One region of the Verrucosispora sp. TAA-831 genome, then DNA from elsewhere that is predicted to be linked to it. Evidence: riboswitches for the same ligand, from Rfam matches in the RefSeq annotation. Region 1 holds a riboswitch; each other region holds the start of a gene.
The links. A riboswitch is a leader RNA that binds a small molecule or an ion and turns the genes downstream of it on or off. The one in region 1 is predicted to bind S-adenosylmethionine.
Positions count from the first base shown of each region.

Region 2: it holds a riboswitch for S-adenosylmethionine, as region 1 does, so the genes downstream of both, ACQVFL_RS13870 (ABC transporter substrate-binding protein) here and ACQVFL_RS18410 (aminotransferase class V-fold PLP-dependent enzyme) in region 1, are expected to answer to the same signal.
Region 3: it holds a riboswitch for S-adenosylmethionine, as region 1 does, so the genes downstream of both, thrC (threonine synthase) here and ACQVFL_RS18410 (aminotransferase class V-fold PLP-dependent enzyme) in region 1, are expected to answer to the same signal.

Region 1 is NZ_CP192240.1:4,094,042-4,100,179, forward strand. Features, by position in the region: gene ACQVFL_RS18395 (ABC transporter permease) at 1-334, shown strand, start outside; gene ACQVFL_RS18400 (hypothetical protein) at 351-1,427, shown strand; gene ACQVFL_RS18405 (GMC oxidoreductase) at 1,424-3,274, shown strand; gene ACQVFL_RS18410 (aminotransferase class V-fold PLP-dependent enzyme) at 3,295-4,524, opposite strand; SAM riboswitch class IV at 4,577-4,696, opposite strand; gene ACQVFL_RS18415 (TetR/AcrR family transcriptional regulator) at 5,047-5,583, opposite strand; gene ACQVFL_RS18420 (NmrA/HSCARG family protein) at 5,671-6,138, shown strand, end outside.
Region 2 is NZ_CP192240.1:3,070,939-3,077,076, reverse strand. Features, by position in the region: gene ACQVFL_RS13890 (urease accessory protein UreF) at 1-110, opposite strand, end outside; gene ACQVFL_RS13885 (urease subunit alpha) at 110-1,813, opposite strand; gene ACQVFL_RS13880 (urease subunit beta) at 1,810-2,172, opposite strand; gene ACQVFL_RS13875 (urease subunit gamma) at 2,169-2,471, opposite strand; SAM riboswitch class IV at 2,765-2,877, shown strand; gene ACQVFL_RS13870 (ABC transporter substrate-binding protein) at 3,144-3,986, shown strand; gene ACQVFL_RS13865 (amino acid ABC transporter permease) at 4,022-4,804, shown strand; gene ACQVFL_RS13860 (amino acid ABC transporter ATP-binding protein) at 4,801-5,532, shown strand; gene ACQVFL_RS13855 (ABC transporter permease) at 5,607-6,138, opposite strand, start outside.
Region 3 is NZ_CP192240.1:6,181,820-6,187,957, forward strand. Features, by position in the region: gene ACQVFL_RS27555 (N-acetyltransferase family protein) at 1-366, opposite strand, end outside; gene thrC (threonine synthase) at 649-1,935, opposite strand; SAM riboswitch class I at 1,945-2,080, opposite strand; gene ACQVFL_RS27565 (DoxX family protein) at 2,275-2,724, opposite strand; gene ACQVFL_RS27570 (DUF4232 domain-containing protein) at 3,103-3,801, shown strand; gene ACQVFL_RS27575 (ABC transporter permease) at 3,791-4,687, opposite strand; gene ACQVFL_RS27580 (alpha/beta fold hydrolase) at 4,687-6,138, opposite strand, start outside.

The DNA of each region.
Region 1 (6,138 bases):
TCTGGTCGTCTGCGGCACGCTGATCTACACCGGGATCAAGCTGATCTTCGCCTCGATCGCCTTCTGGACGATCACCAGCCAACCCGCGATGCACGCCGCCAACCAGCTCTCCGAGTTCGCCGCGTTCCCCCTGGAGATCTATCCGGGCGTGTTGCGGTCCGTGCTGACCTGGGTGCTGCCGTTCGCGTTCACCGCGTACATCCCGGTGGACTTCCTGCTCGGCGGGGACGGTCGGTTGGTCTGGCTCACGCCGCTGGTGGCGGCGGGCATGCTGGGCGTCGGCTACGGCATCTGGAACATGGGCATCCGCCGGTACGAGATGACCGGGAGCTGAGAGGAGAGGCATCGGTATGAGAAGACAGTTGCCGCTCGGTGAGCCGCTGGCCCGGGGTTACCAGTTCTACGCCTTCCCGTTGGCGATCCTGGCCACCGAGGCTCGGGCCCGGGACTGGATCCTGAGCAACTACATCCACGTCGCCTTCGACCCCAAGGCGCCGGACTCGCCGGTGCCGTTCGGCTTCTATCTCTACGACTACGCGATCAGCCCGTGGCTGGAGGTCGTCCGGGCCAGCCGCGAGTGGGTCGCCTGTGTCGGCGGGGACATCGTCGCGCTCTGCCGCGACTCCGTCGGTGCCGGCTACTACCCGTACCTCAACCTGGACGAGCACCACCTGCCCGGCCGGGCGCCCTACCAGCAGTGGCACCAGACCCACGACGTGCTGGTCTGCGGCGTGGACGACGACGAGGGCACGTTCACCGTCTACGGCTACACGGCCAACGGGTCGCTGCGGACCACCACGGTCGGGCAGGACGACTTCGCCCGCGCGTACGCGAGCCTGGACGAGGTGGAGAACGACTGCTTCCAGGTCTACTTCTACCGGGTACGACCGGACGCCAGCTACCGGATGCGGCTGCACGTGGTGGGCGGCGCGTTCGAGGAGTACCTGTCCGGCGCCAATCCGAGCAGCCGGGTCGACATGCTCCAGGAGGAGTGGGACCGGGCGTACGGTGTCGACTCCTACGCGCCGATCCGTGGATACCTGCGCGACTACCTCACCGGCGACGCGGCGTACGACATCCGGTACCTGCACGTGTTGTGGGAGCACAAGCGGCTGATGACGGAACGGTTCGTCCGGCTGGCCGAACTCGCCCCGGCACTGGCACCGCTGGTGGACGACTGCCGTGCGATGCAGACCGACGCGGTGGCGTTGCGCAACGGGATGCTGTGGCACGAGCAGAAGGGACGGTCCTCCCGGTTCGACGAGGAGGCCATGCCCCGCCTGGAGCGGATCTTCGACACCGAGGTGCGGGTGCTGCGGCAGGCCGTCGAGGAGATCCGGCGTCATCGGACGCAGGAGCCGGAGACGGATCAGTGGCACGGCCGTGAGGGCCTGCCGACAGCCGCGAAAGGCGGTGGCGGACGGTGAGCGTGGAGGCGGTGTGCACGGTGGTCCTGCGGATGCCGGCGCTGCGGCCCGACGATCACCTTCAGGTGCGGCTCGGCGGCGGTGAGACGCGGGACCTCCGGTACGACCGGCAGGCCGACGAGTGGACGGTCCCGCTCGATCCGGCGGCACACCCCGAGGGTGTCGACGTCGTCGTCCTCCTCGACGGCGACCCCCAGCTCGACGGGCCGCTACACCTGACCTCCGCCGAACTGGCCGCCCCGACCTGCCGTCTCGACGGGCGGGTCCACTTCGCGCGGCACCACGACGTCCTCGTCGGCGAGTCACATGTCGCGCGGCACTTCTTCCCCGGCGACCCGGACACCGCGCACCGCTACGACGTGATCGTCGTCGGCTCCGGTGCCGGCGGCGGCACCCTGGCGTACCAGCTCGCCGAGACGCCGTGGCGGGGTGGCCGGCCACCGCGCGTCCTGCTGTTGGAGGCGGGCAGTTACCTGTTCGGAACGCACACCGGCAACCTGGCCCGGTACCAACCGGTCGGCCCCGACGTGTACCCGAACATCTTCCACCACTGGGGTGCCTTCGGTCGGCGGCGCTGGCGGGCCGCCGACGCCGAGAGCGCCAGGGCGCGGATCGCCCAGGGCCTCAACCTCGGCGGCCGGACCCTCTTCTGGGGAGCGTCGGCACCCCGGATGCACCGCTGGGAGTTCCGCGACTGGCCGGAGACGGTCCGCGACGAGCTGTGCGACGTCTGGTACGACCGCGCGGAGCAGTTGACCCGCGTCACTCCCCTGGTCCCGTCGGCGTACCAGACGATGGTCAAGGCCAGGCTGCGGGAGTTGCCCGCGTTGGCCGACTTCCGGCACTTCGATCCGCCGATGGCGATCGAGTACTGCGGACCGGTCCCCGGGGCGGTGCCGGCCGGGATCTGGTCGGCGGCCGAACTGCTGCTCAGCCGCGCGATGCAGGACGACCGCTTCGGGAACCTGCGGGTCCACCTGAACCACGAGGTGGTCGGGGTCGAGAGGGCGGCGGGCGAGGTCACCGGCGTGGTCGCGTACGACCACCTGGCAGGTCGGGACCGCACCTACCGGCTGGCCGACGACGGCGTGGTGGTGCTGGCCGCCGGCACGGTCGGCACCGCAGTGGTCGCCCAGGCGTCCGGCCTCGCCGATGACGATCCGCTGGTCGGGCGCGGCATCACCGACCACCCGATCTACGTGGTGAAGTTCTGGGTGCGGCAGGGCGGCGACTGGTACAGCCGGTTCGACTCCAGCAAGACCGTCTCCCGGCAACTCACCGACGCCGCCGACGTCGACCCCGCCCACCCGTACAGCGTCACGCTGGACCTGGGTGCGAACCTCAACCAGTTCCGGTTCGTCAACGCCCTGGAGTTCACCGGCGCGGACCTGGCGACGATCGACGGGAAGATGCCGGGCGAGCTGGTGTTCATGGTCGAGGCGCCGCTGGTCGAGCAGAACGCCGTGACCCGGACCGAGTCCCGGCCGGAGGGTGCGAAGCCGACCGCGCTGCCCACCATCCGCATCCATTCCAGCCCGCGAGCCGACCAGGTCCAGGCCGCTCTCGACAAAATCGCCGCCGATGTCGTCCGCGCCTTCGGCGGCGACGTGTACGAGCAGCTCTGGGCTCCGCTCGGCGGGGTGTCGCACGAGGTCGGCACGATGCGGATGGGGCGCGTCACACCCGGTCGGCAGCGTCCGGGAGTGGTCGACGAGAACCTGCGTGTCCGGGGCCACCGCAACCTCTACGTCTGCGACCTCTCCGTCTTCCCCAACTCACCGGCGGCCAACCCGACGCTGACGCTTGCGGCGCTGGCGCTGCGCCTCGCCGCACACCTCAGCACCTGACGGCACACCCCGAGGACGGCTTACTGCTCCGCAGGCGAGGTCACGATCTCGCGTAGCCCGTGCAGGAGTCGGTCGACGTGCTCGGCGGTCGTGCCGATGCCGATGCTGGCCCGGATCGCGTACCCGTCGGTCGGGCGGCCGAGCCGCGCGGCGGCGCCGGCCAGCAACCTCCGGCTGAGCGGGTGGGCGCAGAACAAGCCGTCGCGTACGCCGATCCCGTACTCGGTGGAGAGGCGGTGGGTGACGTCGGCTGCCCGCCGGTCGGCGACGGTAAAGCTGACGATGCCGACCCGGTCGTGATCGGCGTCGAACGTGCGCAGTTCCGCCACCTGCGGCAGGGCGGCGAGGCCGTCGCGCAGCCGGGTCAGCAGCTCCTGCTCGTGGCGGGCGAGAACGTCCGGCGCGGCGGCGGAGATCGTGGCGCAGGCGGCGGCGAGCGCGACCGCGCCCAGCAGGTTCGGCGTGCCGGCCTCGTGTCGCGCCGGACCGGTCTGCCACTGCACGTCGGCGGGCTCGTCACCGACGTGCCGGGTGGCCCCGCCACCGGACAGGTACGGGTCGGCGGCGTCGAGCCAGTCGGCTCGGCCGGCCAGGACTCCCGTGCCGAACGGCGCGTACAGCTTGTGCCCGGACAGCGCCAGGTAGTCGATGTCGTCGCGGGTCATGGAGACCGCGCGGTGCGGGGCCAACTGTGCGGCGTCGACGGCGATCCGCGCGCCGTGCCGATGCGCGATCTCCGCGATGTCGGCTATCGGCCAGACCTCTCCGGTGACGTTGGAGGCGCCGGTGACCGCCACCAGCACCGGCCCCGCGCTGCCCAGGTCGGCCAGTGCACGGGTCAGCCCGGACGTCACCTCGGGCAGGTCGGTGGGCACCGGCAGGCGGTGCACGCGCGGCCAGGCCAGAAGGTTCGCGTGGTGCTCGCCGGCCCAGGTCACCACGGTGGTGTGCGGTGGCAGGGCCCGGGCGAGCAGGTTCATCGCATCGGTGGTGTTCCGGGTGAAGATCACGTGGTCGTCCGGCCGGATGTCGAGGAAGTCCGCGACGGTCTGACGGGACTGCTCGTAGGCCAGCGTGCATCGGCGCGACGCAGCACCGGCACCCCGGTGCACGCTGGCGTACCAGGGCAGCAGCTCGGTCACCGCCTCGGCGACCTCGGCGAGACAGGGTGCGGTGGCGGCGTAGTCGAGGTTGGCGTACGCGGCGGTGGTGCCGTCGGCGAGGCGGACCGGCAGGTCGTCGCCGAGCACGGCAGGAGCGATCGTGGGCACAGTGGTCCTCAGGTAACAGTGGACCCGTGGGGGTCCGCGCTTGCCGCTGCGGCGGTCGCCGACGGCCTGGTCTCACCCGGAGGCACCCCACCGCGGATATACGAGGGTTGCCGGTCAGCAGGCCGGGGCCTTGACGCTGACACTCTTGACCGCTGCCGATGTTGCCACACCGGCAAGCCCGCCCGCTAGGGCCCGTGGCGCGCCCAGCATGTCCCTGTTCGTACGACACGCGACAGCCCCCTTGAGTCGCCCCTCGCCGCACCGGTCACGGTCACGCGCCGCCGATCGACTCCACCACGGTGAACAGCACACTCCATGATGGACGAACCAGTGGATCGCCTGTCAACTTCGCGAAGCACTTTCGGTCACCTCGTCGACGGCGCGACCAGCATCGGGCGGCTCGGTCCGGCCGACGCGCAGCAGGTGAGCCGGGCGGCCCTGTCGAGGCCGGGCCGCCCGGCTGACGAAACACCGGGCGGCGTCGTCGTCCTCTGCGTGGGTTCACCGCCGGGACGGGCTCATTCCTTCCAGGGCGAGTCGCACCAGCCGCTCCGCCTCGGCCGCACTCGTCGATTCCGCCGCCAGTGCGATCGCCTTGACGAGGGTCACCAGGTCGATCATCTCGACGTCCGCGCGTACGGTCCCTTCCTCGGCGGCTCGGCGCCGCAGCGGTTCGCCCGCCGTCACGAGCATCGCGGAGCAGGACTCGCTCTCCTGGGGCGCCCTGAGCAGGGAGGTGACCAGGCCGCGGGTGGTCGTGCTGTAGACCGCCAGCTCGCACAGCCAGGTCGTCAGCGCCTGGCGGGCGTCCGGCCCGGTCGACAGCTCACCGGCGCGGGCACAGAGCGCTTCGACCCGGTCGTGGAAGACCGCCTCCAGCAACGCCCAGCGGGACGGGAAGTGCCGGTGCAGGGTCGCCGAGCCCACGCCGGCGGCTCGGGCGATCTCCTCCAGCGACGCGTACGCGCCGTCCCGGGCGACCGCCTCGCTGGCCGCCGTGACGATCAGCGCGCGGTTGCGTTGTGCGTCAGCTCTCATCGCCTGCCGTTTGAATAAGTGGGGTTACCCCCCATATCGTAACCGACAGGAAGTGGGGTGCCACCCCACTTGTTCCGAGGAGGAGACATGGCCGTCCTTGTCATCGGCGCCACCGGCAAGCAGGGCGGATCCACCGCCCGGGCACTGCTCGACCGGGGCGTCGCGGTACGCGCCCTGGTCCGCGACACCACCAGCGCGGCCGCACTCGCCCTCCGCGACCGAGGAGCCGAACTGGTCCGGGGCGACCTGGACGATCCCGCCTCGCTCCTCGCCGCAGCGCGCGGAGCGGACGGCGTCTTCTCCATCCCCTTCCCGGATCTCACCGATCTGCAGGGCGATGCCGAGCTGCGCCGAGGGCGGCACCTCGTCGAGGCCGCCCGCAGGGCCGGGGTGCCGCAGTTCGTCCACAGCAGCGTCGCCGGTGCCGGTGACTTCCACCGCAACCAGCCGGGCTGGGCCGAGGGCCGTTGGGACCGGCACTACTGGGAGAGCAAGGCAGCAATCGACGAAGCGGTCCGCAGCAGCGGATTCGCCCGCTGGACCGTCCTCAAGCCC
Region 2 (6,138 bases), 1.0 Mb from region 1:
TCGGTCACCCGCCCGGCCGCGACGGCCGCCTCCAGACCCGACGAATGGGCGTGCGCCCCGGCCGGGAACCGCCCGTCGGCGAGCAGCAACAGCATGGTCGACGCGGTCATCAGAACAGGAAGTAGCGCTGGGCCATCGGCAACTCGGTCACCGGGTCGGGTTCGACCACCTCGCCGTCGATCCGCACGGTGAAGGTGTCCGGGTCCACCTCGATGCGCGGCAGCGCACCGTTCTCCGGCAGGTCGGTCTTGCCGCGCGACCGCACGTCGGCGACCGGCACCACCCGGCGACGCACGTCCAGGCGCAACCCGGCGTCGAGCGCGGCGGGTGCCACGAACGCCAGGCTGGTGGCGGCGGCTGCGACGCCGTACGCGCCGAACATGGGTCGGGGCAGCATCGGCTGCGGCGTCGGGATCGAGGCGTTCGCGTCCCCCATCTGGGCGTACGCGATGAAGCCGCCCTTGATCACCAGGTGCGGCCGGACGCCGAAGAACGCCGGCTCCCAGAGCACCAGATCGGCGAGCTTGCCCGACTCGACCGAGCCGATCTCGTGGTCGAGCCCGTTGGCCATGGCCGCGCAGATGGTGTACTTCGCCACGTACCGCCGGGCCCGGTGGTTGTCGGCGGCACCGTCACCGGCCAACGCCCCCACCCGCGCCTTCATCACGTGCGCGCTCTGCCAGGTCCGCAGCACGACCTCGCCGACCCGGCCCATCGCCTGCGAGTCCGAGCCGATGATGGAGATCGCGCCGAGGTCGTGCAGCAGGTCCTCGGCGGCCATCGTGGACGGTCGGATCCGGCTCTCCGCGAACGCCAGGTCCTCCGGCACCGCCGGGTTCAGATGGTGGCAGACCATCAGCATGTCGAGGTGCTCGGCCAGCGTGTTGCGGGTGTACGGGCGGGTCGGGTTGGTCGACGACGGCAGTACGTTCGGTTCCCCGGCGACGGTGATGATGTCCGGCGCGTGTCCGCCCCCGGCCCCCTCGGTGTGGTACGAGTGGATCGCCCGACCGCCGATCGCCCGCAGGGTGTCCGCGACGAACCCGGCCTCGTTGAGGGTGTCGGTGTGGATGGAGACCTGCACGCCCGAGGCGTCCGCGACCCGCAGGCACGCGTCGATCGCCGCCGGGGTGGTGCCCCAGTCCTCGTGCAGCTTGAAACCGCCCGCACCGGCCCGCAACTGCTCCCAGAGCGCCTCGGTGGAGACCGTGTTGCCCTTTCCGAGCAGCAGGACGTTGACCGGGAACGCGTCCAGGGCCTCGTGCATCCGGGCCAGGTGCCAGGCGTTCGGTGTGACGGTGGTGGCGCGGGTGCCCTCGGCCGGTCCGGTGCCACCACCGACCAGGGTGGTGACCCCACCGGCCAGCGCCTCAGTGACGACCTGCGGGCAGATGAGGTGCACGTGGGTGTCGACCGCCCCGGCGGTGAGGATCCGACCGTTGCCGGCGATCACCTCGGTCGCCGGGCCGATCACCAGATCCGGATGGACACCGTCCATGGTGTCCGGGTTGCCCGCCCGACCCAGCGCCACGATCCGCCCGTCGCGGATCCCCACGTCGGCCTTGACCACGCCCCAGTGGTCGAGGACCACCGCGCCGGTGACGACGGTGTCCAGCGCGCCCTCGGCCCGGGTGGCCCGGGACTGGCCCATCGACTCGCGGATCACCTTGCCGCCGCCGAAGACCGCCTCGTCACCGCCGGCACAGTGGTCGTGCTCGACCTCGATCAGCAGGTTCGTGTCGGCCAACCGGATCCGGTCACCGGTGCTCGGCCCGTAGAGCGCGACGTAGCGCTCCCGCTCCACCATGCTCATGCCGTCCCTCCGCTCCGCTGCGCGCCGCCGTGAGACACCGCCGTCGGGGTCGGGTCCAGTGAGCCGGCGCACTCGCCGCGCAGGCCGGGGACGATCCGCGCGCCGCTCAGCGGCACCAGATCCACGGTGCGGCTCACGCCCGGTTCGAAACGCACGGACGTCCCGGCCGGTACGGCCAGACGCTGCCCCCAGGCGGCGGCCCGGTCGAAGTCCAGGGCCGGGTTGGCCTCGGCGAAGTGGTAGTGCGACCCGACCTGCACCGGCCGGTCGCCGGTGTTCACCACGAGCAGCGTGGTCACCGGACGACCGGCGTTGATCTCCACCGGCCCGGCGGCCGGCAGGATCTCCCCGGGGATCACGGGATCGGGTGGTGCACCGTCACCAGCTTGGTGCCGTCCGGGAACGTCGCCTCCACCTGCACCTCCCTCAGCAACTCGGGGATGCCGTCCTGCACGTCGTCCCGGGTCAGCACGGTGCGGCCGGAGGCCATCAGGTCGACCACGGACGCCCCGTCGCGCGCGCCTTCGAGGAGGAAGGCGGTGAGCACCGCGACGGCTTCCGGGTAGTTGAGACGCAGGCCGCGTTCGCGGCGGCGCCGGGCGACGTCCGCCGCCACGTGGACGAGCAGGCGGTCCTGCTCGTGCGGGGTGAGATACACGGGGTGCTCCCGGTGGGTGTCCGCGCCCCCGGACACCGTCGGCCCGGCGCCTCGACGCGCCGACCGCCGGTCGGGGTTCGCCCGCCGGTCCGACCGCCACGTGCGCGGGCCCCGGGGTTTCCACCTCCCCGGTCCGCGTGGCGGACCACCGGCGGTGTCGGGTCGGATGCGGACCGCACCGCCCACCGCTGAGCAGACCGTAAGGGATCACGCGGGCGGCGGGCAACACCCCGCGTGAGGGTCGTCATAACGGGTGGACGCTGCCCCGTCACCGGCTGCTAGCCTCGGCGACAGGTCAAGAGCGCCAGCGTCAAGCCCCGGCTCGCTGGCCGGCAACCCTCGTCCGCGCAGGGGTGCCCCGGGTGAGGACCAGGCATCGGAGCGACCTCCGGTGCAAGCGTGGCCTGGTGTCCCAGGTCATCACGACCTTGAGGAGAACCATGCCTTACCGCTGTCGACCGGTGGCCTGCCGGGATCTGACCCGGCGTCGGCACGTCGACATGATGCGGGTGTGCAGCGCCGCGTGTAGCTGACCTGCGTCGCTACCCGGCCGCCGACCTGCCCGGTCGGACGACCAGCCCCGTTCCGTTTTCCCACCCCTCACGGTCCGTCCCACGGCGGACCGTCGGCGTGGCACGTGCGTGCCCGCCGCCGTTCATCCAGGAGACACCTGTGCGCTTCCTTCCCGCCCTGACCCGGGCCGTCGCCGTCGGCGTCACCGCCGTGCTCGCCGCCACCGCCCTCACCGCGTGCGGCTCGGACGGCGAGACCGCCGACAACCCGTACAACCTGCTCCAGCCGGGGGTGCTGCGGGCCGGCACGCTCACCGACGCGCCGCCGAACGTCTATCTCAAGGACGGCCAGTTCACCGGGTTCGACAACGACCTGCTGGTCGCCGCCGCCGACAAGCTCGGCCTGCGGGTGGAGTTCGTCGGCACCGACTTCTCCGGCCTGCTGGCCCAGGTCAACAACCGTAAGTTCGACGTCGGCAGCTCCTCGATCACGATCACCGAGGCGCGGAAGAAGACGGTCGACTTCGGCAACGGCTACGACTTCGGGTACTTCGGGCTCGACGTGCCCGCCGGATCGACGCTGACCGGCTTCGACGAGCTGTCCGGCAAGCGGGTGGTGGTCGTGCAGGGCACCGTCCAGGACGACTACGCCACCGGGCGCGGCCTCGACCCGGTGCGGGTGCCGGACTACAACGGCGCGATCAACCAGCTCAAGGCCGGCACCGCGGACGCCTGGATCGCCCCGGCCGAGATCGGCGAGAAGACCGCCGCCGACAGCGGCGGCAAGATCAAGGTCGCGGCGAAGGAGCTCAGCCCGGCACCCACCGCATACGCGGTCGCCAAGGGCAACGACCCGCTGCGCGAGGCGCTCAACCGGGCCCTGGACGAGGTCATCGCCGACGGCACCTGGACCCGACTCCAGGAGCAGTACTACCCGGGGCGGCCGATCCCGGCCGACTTCACCCCGGGCAGCGGCGACGTGTCGGCACCGGCCGCCTCCTGAGGTAGGACGACGAGCGAGTAGGGCGGAGGTCGACCGTGGATCCGTTGCGCACCCTGTGGGAGACGTTCTTCGACTGGGAGTCGATGCGCGAGGCGCTGCCCGAGATGATCACCGTCGGGTTGCCGAACACGCTGATCCTGGCGGTCACCGCCGCCCTGCTCGGCTCGGCCATGGGCATCGTGCTGGCCGTCGCGGGCATCTCGCGTACCCGCTGGTTGCGGTGGCCCGCCCGGGTCTACACCGACGTGTTCCGTGGCCTGCCGGCGGCGGCGACGATCCTGCTGATCGGGGTCGGCCTGGCGCCGTTGGGCATGCAGGTGTGGGGGCCGAACCCGTACCCGCTGGGGATCCTGGCGCTGTCGCTGATCGCGGCGGCGTACATCGGGGAGATCTTCCGCTCCGGCATCCAGTCCGTGGAGGCGACCCAGGTGGAGGCCGCCCGCGCGCTCGGTTTCTCCTGGTGGGAGGCGATGCGGGTGGTGGTGATCCCGCAGGGTGTCCGGCGGGTCCTACCGGCCTGGGTGAACCAGCTCATCGCACTGATCAAGGACTCCAGCCTGGTCTACTTCCTCGGTCTGCTGGCCAGCCAGCGGGAGCTGTTCCGGATCGGGCAGGACTACGCGGCCAACACCGGCAACCAGTCGGCGTTGCTGCTGGCCGGGCTCTTCTATCTGACGCTTACCGTGCCGCTGACGCACGTCGTCAACTGGATCGATCGGCGGCTGCGGCACGGCCGACCGGCGACCGGACCGGCCGGTGACGATCCCGACGACCTCGACCTGGCGCTGCCCGGCGCCGCCGGAGGCAACCAACGATGAGCACCTCGGTCAGCCTGAGCCTGCGCGACGTGCACCTGGCCTTCGGCCGTCACCAGGTGCTGCGCGGGGTGGACCTGGACGTCGCGCGCGGCGCGACCGCCTGCGTGATCGGCCCGTCCGGGTCCGGCAAGTCGACGCTGCTGCGGACCGTCAACCGGCTGCTCGAACCGGACCGGGGCGACGTGCTGCTGGACGGGCGCAGTGTGCTGCGCGACGACCCGGACGCCCTGCGGCAACGGGTCGGCATGGTGTTCCAGCAGTTCAACCTGTTCCCGCACATGAGCGTGCTGCGCAACATCACCGTCGCGTTGCGGCGCATCCGCAAGCTCGGCGAGGACGAGGCGGTGGCGGTGGCCCGTACCCACCTGGACCGGGTGGGGCTGGCCGCGAAGGCCGACGCCCGCCCGGCGCACCTGTCCGGCGGGCAGCAGCAGCGGGTGGCCATCGCCCGGGCGCTGGCCATGCAGCCGCAGGTGATGCTCTTCGACGAGGCCACCTCGGCGCTGGACCCGGAGCTGGTCAAGGGCGTGCTGGCGTTGATGGCGGACCTCTCCTCGCAGGGCATGACCATGGTGGTGGTGACCCACGAGATGGGTTTCGCGCGCGAGGTCGCCGACACCGTCGCGTTCATGGACGCCGGGGTGGTGCTGGAGGCCGGCGAGCCGACCGCGATCTTCGAGTCGGCCGAGCACCCGCGCCTGCGCCGGTTCCTTTCGCAGGTGCTGTAGCGCGGGGCGGCGGCGGTGAAAGGAGGGGACCCCTGCTATGCACGAGGCGTTAGCAGGGGTCCCCTCCTTTCACCTCAGGTCGGAGTATCGCGCCGCCGGAACGCGCCCACTCCGAACGCCAGCAGCACGGCCGCCACGGCGGTGAGCACCACCAGGGGCAGCACCCTGAGGTCGGCGGCGGGCACCGACGGCACGTGGGTGAAGGGCGACAGGTTCAGCGCCGCCTGCGGCAACTCCAGCACCGCGCCCAACTGCCCGAGCAGCAGGAAGGCGATCAGCACCGCCCAGCTCGACGCCACCGACCAGCGGGGTACCGCACCGAACAGGGCGGTCACCACCCCGACGAGCACCAGCAGTGCGGGCAGCCGCAGCAGCGCCGCGCCGCCCAGCTCGACCGTCCAGCCGATCGGGTCACCGGCCGCCAGGCCGTACCCGAGCCCGGTGGTGAGACCGGCCAGCAGCACCAGCAGCACCGCGCCGAGCACGGCGGCACCCACCTGGATCCCGAGCCACCGGGTCCGGCTCACCGCCGTGGCCAGCAGCGCCTCCAGGATGCCGTCGGATTCGTCGTTGCGCGTCCGCAGCAGGGCCTGCACGGCGTACGCG
Region 3 (6,138 bases), 2.1 Mb from region 1:
GCTCATCGCGCTGACCCGTTTACGTCCACGCTCCCGCAGCACGCGCAGGCCGCGCTCGAACAGCGCCCGACCGACCCCCTGGCGGCGGTGGTCCGGATGGACGACGAGCTCGGCCGAGGCGTTCTCGGTGTTGTCGAGTTGCGGCAGGTGGAGCAGCAGGTATCCGGCGGCGACGCCGTCGACGTGGGCCAGCAGTGCGAGTGTCTCGGTGCCCGGCATCGGTTGGTGGAACAGCGCGGCGAACCGCTGCCGACTGAACGGTGGGTAGTCCGGCAGTTCCGCGGCGCTGTAGTCGGCACCGACCTGGAACGCCTGCTCGATGGCCGACTCGTCGTCGGCACCGAAGGGGGTGATGGTGATGGCCATCTCCGCAGCCTGCGGGACGACGAGCGACGGGGCCAGCGATTATTCGCTGGCCCCGTCGGGAAGCTTGGTCGGGAGGGACGATCGCACAACGCCTCCGGCGCTGGGTCGTAAAGACTGAAAGTCTACGGCGAAGCGCCCTCCCGCACGAAGCATCTTGCGCCGCCCGGTTCCTGCCGTCAAGTACTCGACGGCGTGTTTTCGGCACTCACCGCGAAAAGCCCGTTACCCGGCGGATCGGTCGGCGTGCAACATGCCGACCAGCCGACGAGTTCGCGGTGTGCCTCAGCCGAGCAGGCCGGCGTCGCGGGCGGCCCGCAGCGACGGCTTGATCCGGTGGGTCGGTCCGACCTCGCCCGCGACCGCGTCGAGCGTCTTGAGCCCCTCGCCGGTGTTGTAGACCACCGTCTCCGCGGTCGGGTCCAACTTTCCGGACTCGACCAGCTTGCGCAGCACCGCGACGGTCACCCCGCCGGCCGTTTCCGCGAAGACCCCGGTGGTACGCGCCAGCAGCCGCACGGCGGCACGGATCTCGTCGTCGTCGGCGTAGTCCATCCAGCCGCCGGTACGGCGTACCGCCTCCAGGGCGTACAGGCCGGCGGCCGGGTCGCCGATGTTGAGCGACTTGGCGATCCCGGTCGGCTTGACCGGGGTGATCGTGTCCCCGCCGCCGTGCAGGGCGGTGGCGATCGGGTTGCAGCCGGCCGACTGGGCACCGAAGACCTTCCACCCGCCGGCCGGTGCCTCGACCAGGCCGATCTCGACCAGCTCGCTGAACGCCTTGTCGACCTTGGTGAGCAGTTCGCCGGAGGCCATCGGGATCACGACCTGGGCCGGAATCCGCCAGCCGAGTTGCTCGGCGACCTCGTAGCCGAGCGTCTTGGACCCCTCGGCGTAGTACGGCCGGACGTTGACGTTGACGAAGGCGGTGTCCTCGAACTCGTCGGTCTCCACCAGTTCGCCGCAGAGCCGGTTCACGTCGTCGTACGAGCCGTCGATGGCGACCAGCTCACCGCCGTACACGGCGGTCGTCACGACCTTGCCCTGCTCCAGGTCACTGGGGATGAAGACCACCGACGGGGTGCCGGCCCGGGCCGCGTGGGCGGCGACGGAGTTGGCCAGGTTGCCGGTGGAGGCGCAGGCGAACCGGGCGAAGCCGAGCGCCCGGGCGGCGGTCAGCGCGACCGAGACGACCCGGTCCTTGAACGAGTGGGTGGGGTTGGCGCTGTCGTCCTTGACCCAGAGCGGGCCGGTGATGCCCAGCTCGGCGGCGAGCTGGTCGGCGGCGACCAGCGGCGTGAAACCGGGGTCCAGGCTGACCCGGGTGGCCGGGTCCTGCCCGGCGGGGAGCAGCGCCGCGTAGCGCCAGATGTTCTGCGGGCCCGCCTCGATCTGCTCGCGGGTCACGGTGGCGAGGGCCGCCGGGTCGTAGTCGACCTCCAGCGGGCCGAAACACTCGTAACAGGCGTGCTGCGCGGCCAACGGGTAGCGGGCCGAACAGGCGCGGCAGACCAGGGCGCGGGCGGGGCTGGCGGTGGTGTCGATCCCGGTAGGGGCGAGCGTCGACGTCATGTCCGAGTCCTCTCATCTTCCCCCACATCGCACCCTGCGGCGGGGACGGAATTGGCACCTGCCCCACGGGACGCTCAGCGATGAGCGCGTGGGGTGGTTGCCGGGGCGTCGTCGGGCCGTATCCCTCAGCCCCTCTGGATGAGGTATTCAGTTGTGCCGCCGAGTCTAGGCAATCGCGCCGCGCTCGTCAGCGTTCGATCTCAGCCTGTGAGCGATTCCTCACCGCCGCCACCGCCTGAGGGACGGCGACGACCCTGGACCGGACGGCTCCGGCGGTGCCGGAGGAGACCCGGTCCAGGGTCGCGCACGAGCGTCGGCCTGGCCGCCGCACCAGCCGGATCAGGCCGGTACGGACCTGCGTTCGGCCGCCTTCACGTCCAGTGCGGCCCCGTTGCGCTGGCGCAGCAGGTTGTCCAGCGCCCAGCTACCCGGACCGAGTATCGCGATCAGCAGGAACGACCAGCAGAACAGCACGGACAGCTCGCCGTTGTTGCGCAGCGGCAGCAGCGCCTCGGGCTGGTGGACGACGAAGTAGGCGTAGGCCATCGAGCCCGACGCCACCAGGGCCGCCGGCCGGGTGAGCAGACCGACGAGCACCAGGGCGCCGCAGACGGCCTGGATCAGCGCGGCCCACCAGCCCGGCCACGTGCCGAGCGGGACGGGTTCACCGCTCCCCCGGGCACCGCCGAAGACGCCGAACAGAGACGACAACCCGTGGCAGAGAAACAGCAGGCCGATGACCATGCGGAACAGGGACAGGGCCGGCCCGCCGAACCGGTCAGTACGCATTCCGGAACCTCCATTGTGGATGGACGAGGGCAACCAGAATGCGGGATTGATAAATATTTGTCGATGCAATCTCTTCCTTTGGGAACGCTCCCACATCGATGGTAGCGACTGGAACTTCCGAAGGAACCCCCCTCGACGAAGATCGTTTCGATCACCCTCCGTAACGACTCCCTGTACACCCTGGACATGTGACCGCAACAAGTCGCGGTCATCCGAGCCGGAGCCGCGCGCCCACCCGGGTCCGGAAGCGGCCACCGTCGTCCCACCAGCCGGTACACCGAGCGGCCCCCGGCCGACCGCGACGCCCTCCCGAACCACCCGCCTCGCCACGCCGACAGCCGGGCGAGCGATCGAGCACCGTGATGCGACGATGGCCCGATGCGAGACATCCACGGGGGATCGATTCCGGAGACGACCCCGAGACACGGCCCGGGTGACCGGCGTACGCGGCACGCCGCGCTGCTGACCGCCGTCACGATGCTCGCCGGCTGCGCGCCGACCGACGCGTCGCACAACGCCCCGGGCGACCCGCCGCCGGAGCCGCTCGGCGCGGCCACCGCCCCGGCACCGACCTCGGCCGGGCCGGAGGTCTGCCCCGAGTCCGGCGTACGGATCCGCTACCTCGGTGTCAGCGCGGCCATGGGGCTCCGGGCGATGGGCGTCGAACTGGTCAACTGCGGCGACCGGCCGTACCCGCTGCACGGCTATCCGGCGTTACGGCTCTACGACGGCGAGGGGCGACCGCTCAGCGTCCGGGTGGTCCCCGGGGCGGCCGGGATCGCCTCGGGCTTCGACGACCCACCCCGGCGACTGGTGGTGGCACCGGGCGACGCGGCCGGAGCTGCCGTGATCTGGCGCAACCTGGTCGACGACCCGACCGTGGCCGCCACCGAGGCCACGCGGGTGGAGATCGCGGCGGGCAAGGGGCAGCCGGGGCAGGTACTCGACATGGAGGGGCCGATCGACCTCGGCAACACCGACCGGATCGGAGTCAGCGCCTGGAAGAAGCGGACGGGCCCGACACCGACGCCCACCGATTCGGCGGACGACGGCGTCGACGCCGCACTCAGCTCGTGATGTCCTTGCGGGTGAAGCGCCAGAAGGCGAGCCCCCAGAACAGGGTGGCGTAGCAGATCGCCGAGATGGCCCCTCGGACGATGTCGTCGGTCTGCACGGGCGTGGAGAGCAGCCCCAGCCAGGCGGTGCTGTAGTGGGTCGGCAGGAACGACCGGATCGCGCCGAGCGCGGTGATCTGGTCGAGGATGCTGGAGAGGATCCACAGCAGCACCGCACCGCCCACCGCGCCCAGCGCGGCGTCGGTGACCACCGAGAGCAGGAACGCCAGACCGGCGACGACCAGCAGCACGACCGCCAGGTAGCCGAGCACCGCCAGCAGGCGGAGCAGCCCCTCGCCGGGTTCGAGCTGCGCGGCGACCGTGCTACGCAGCGGTGACCAGCCGTACCGCAGGGTGCCGATCAGCAGGGCCGTGCCGGCGAGCAGCACCAGCGCGAACGCCGAGTACGCGAGCGCCACCAGCAGCTTCACCGTCAGCAGCCGGGCCCGGGGCACCGGCACCGCCAACAGGTAACGCAGGCTGCCCCAGCTCGCCTCGCTGGCCACCGTGTCGCCGCAGAACAGCGCCACCACCACGACCAGCAGGAACGAGGCGGAGACGAAGATGGTGAACAGGGTGAAGTTCAGCCCGCCGGAGGTGGCGAACGAGACGAGGCTGCCGAACTCGCCCCGGCCGTTGTCGTCGTCACCCGAGTCGAACTGGAACGCGATCAGGATGATCAACGGCAGCAGCACCATGAAGCCGAGCGCCAACTGGGTGCGCCGCCGCGCCGCCTGTCGGCGGAACTCGGCACCGAACGGCAGCGTCCTCGACGGCCGGTAGCCGGCGGCGGCGCCCGACGGAGCCACCTCGGACTCCTCCCGCGTCGGCACGGTCGATCCCGCCATCACCGGTCCCCGCTTCCCCGAGAGTTCTCGCCCACCAGGGCGAGGAACGCGTCCTCCAGGCGGCGCCGGGGCACCACCCGGTCCACCCCGATACCGGCCCGCACCAGTTCGGCGACCACCTCGCTGCGGGCGGTGCCGTTGGTGTCCACCACCAGGTGCCCGTCGGCGTCGTCCAGCACCCGTACGCCGCCGAGGTCGTTGAGCACGTCCCGGGCCGCGCGCGGGTCGCTCACCTCGAACAGCACGCTCGGCGAGTCGCCGACGATGTCCTCCACCGGCCCGGAGGCCACGATCCGGCCCTTGTTGACCACCACGGCGTGCGTGCAGGTCTGTTCCACCTCGGCGAGCAGGTGGCTGGAGACCAGCACCGCGCGGCCGTCGGTGGCGTACCGCTGGAGCACCCGACGCATCTCGGCGATCTGCGGCGGGTCCAGCCCGTCGGTCGGCTCGTCGAGCACCAGCAGCTCGGGCAGGCCGAGCATGGCCTGGGCGATGGCCAACCGTTGCCGCATGCCGTGGCTGTACTTGCGGACCCGCCGGTGCACCGACGAGCCCAGCCCGGCGATCTCCAGCGCCTGTGCGAAGTGCGCGTCGGCCTCCGGCCGCCCGGTCGCCCGCCAGTACGCCCTGAGGTTCTCCAGACCGGACAGGTGCGGCAGGAAGCCGGGCCCCTCGACGAGCGCGCCGATCCGGGAGAGCACCGGCGATCCCGGCACCAGCCGATGCCCGAAGACGTAGATCTCCCCGGCCGTCGGCTGGGTCAGCCCCATCAGCACCCGCAGGGTGGTGGTCTTGCCGGCACCGTTGGGCCCGAGTAGGCCGACCACCTGACCGGGGTGCACCTCGAAGTCCACCTCGGAGACGGCCACGAAGCCGTCGGCGTACTCCTTGCGCAGATGGCGCACGGCCAGCGGGGTGTCCGCGTACTCGGGATGGATCGAGGTGTCCTGGCGGCGGTGCCGCAGGCGCAGCACGGCCACGAGCACGACGAGCCCGATCACGATCGCGGCGATCAGCCCGACCAGCACCCAGCGCCAGAGCGCCGCCTCGGTGGGGATCGGGTCGCTGTCGACGGTCGGCAGGCCGACCGGCGTGTCACCGACCGCGACCGTGTAGACGGCCGGCTCGATCGGGGTGGTGTACGCCTGGTCCGAGGTGGCCACCACCAGCCGGAGCCGGTGCCCGGCCTCCACCCGGTGCACGATCGCCGGCAGGGTCACGGTGACCGGCGCGGCGGCGTCGACGGTGGCCGGCAGACCGCTGAGCCGGATCGGCGCGATCAGTCCGCTCGGCAGGGTGGCCGCCCCCTCCGGGTCGACCACGTAGAGCTTGGCGAAGAGGACCGCCTCGCCGCTGCTCGACGCGGCCCGCAGCGACACCGTGGGCGCACCGACGATGTCGACCGCCTCGGTCAGCGGCTCGGACTCGAACCGGGCATGCTGCCCCGGTAT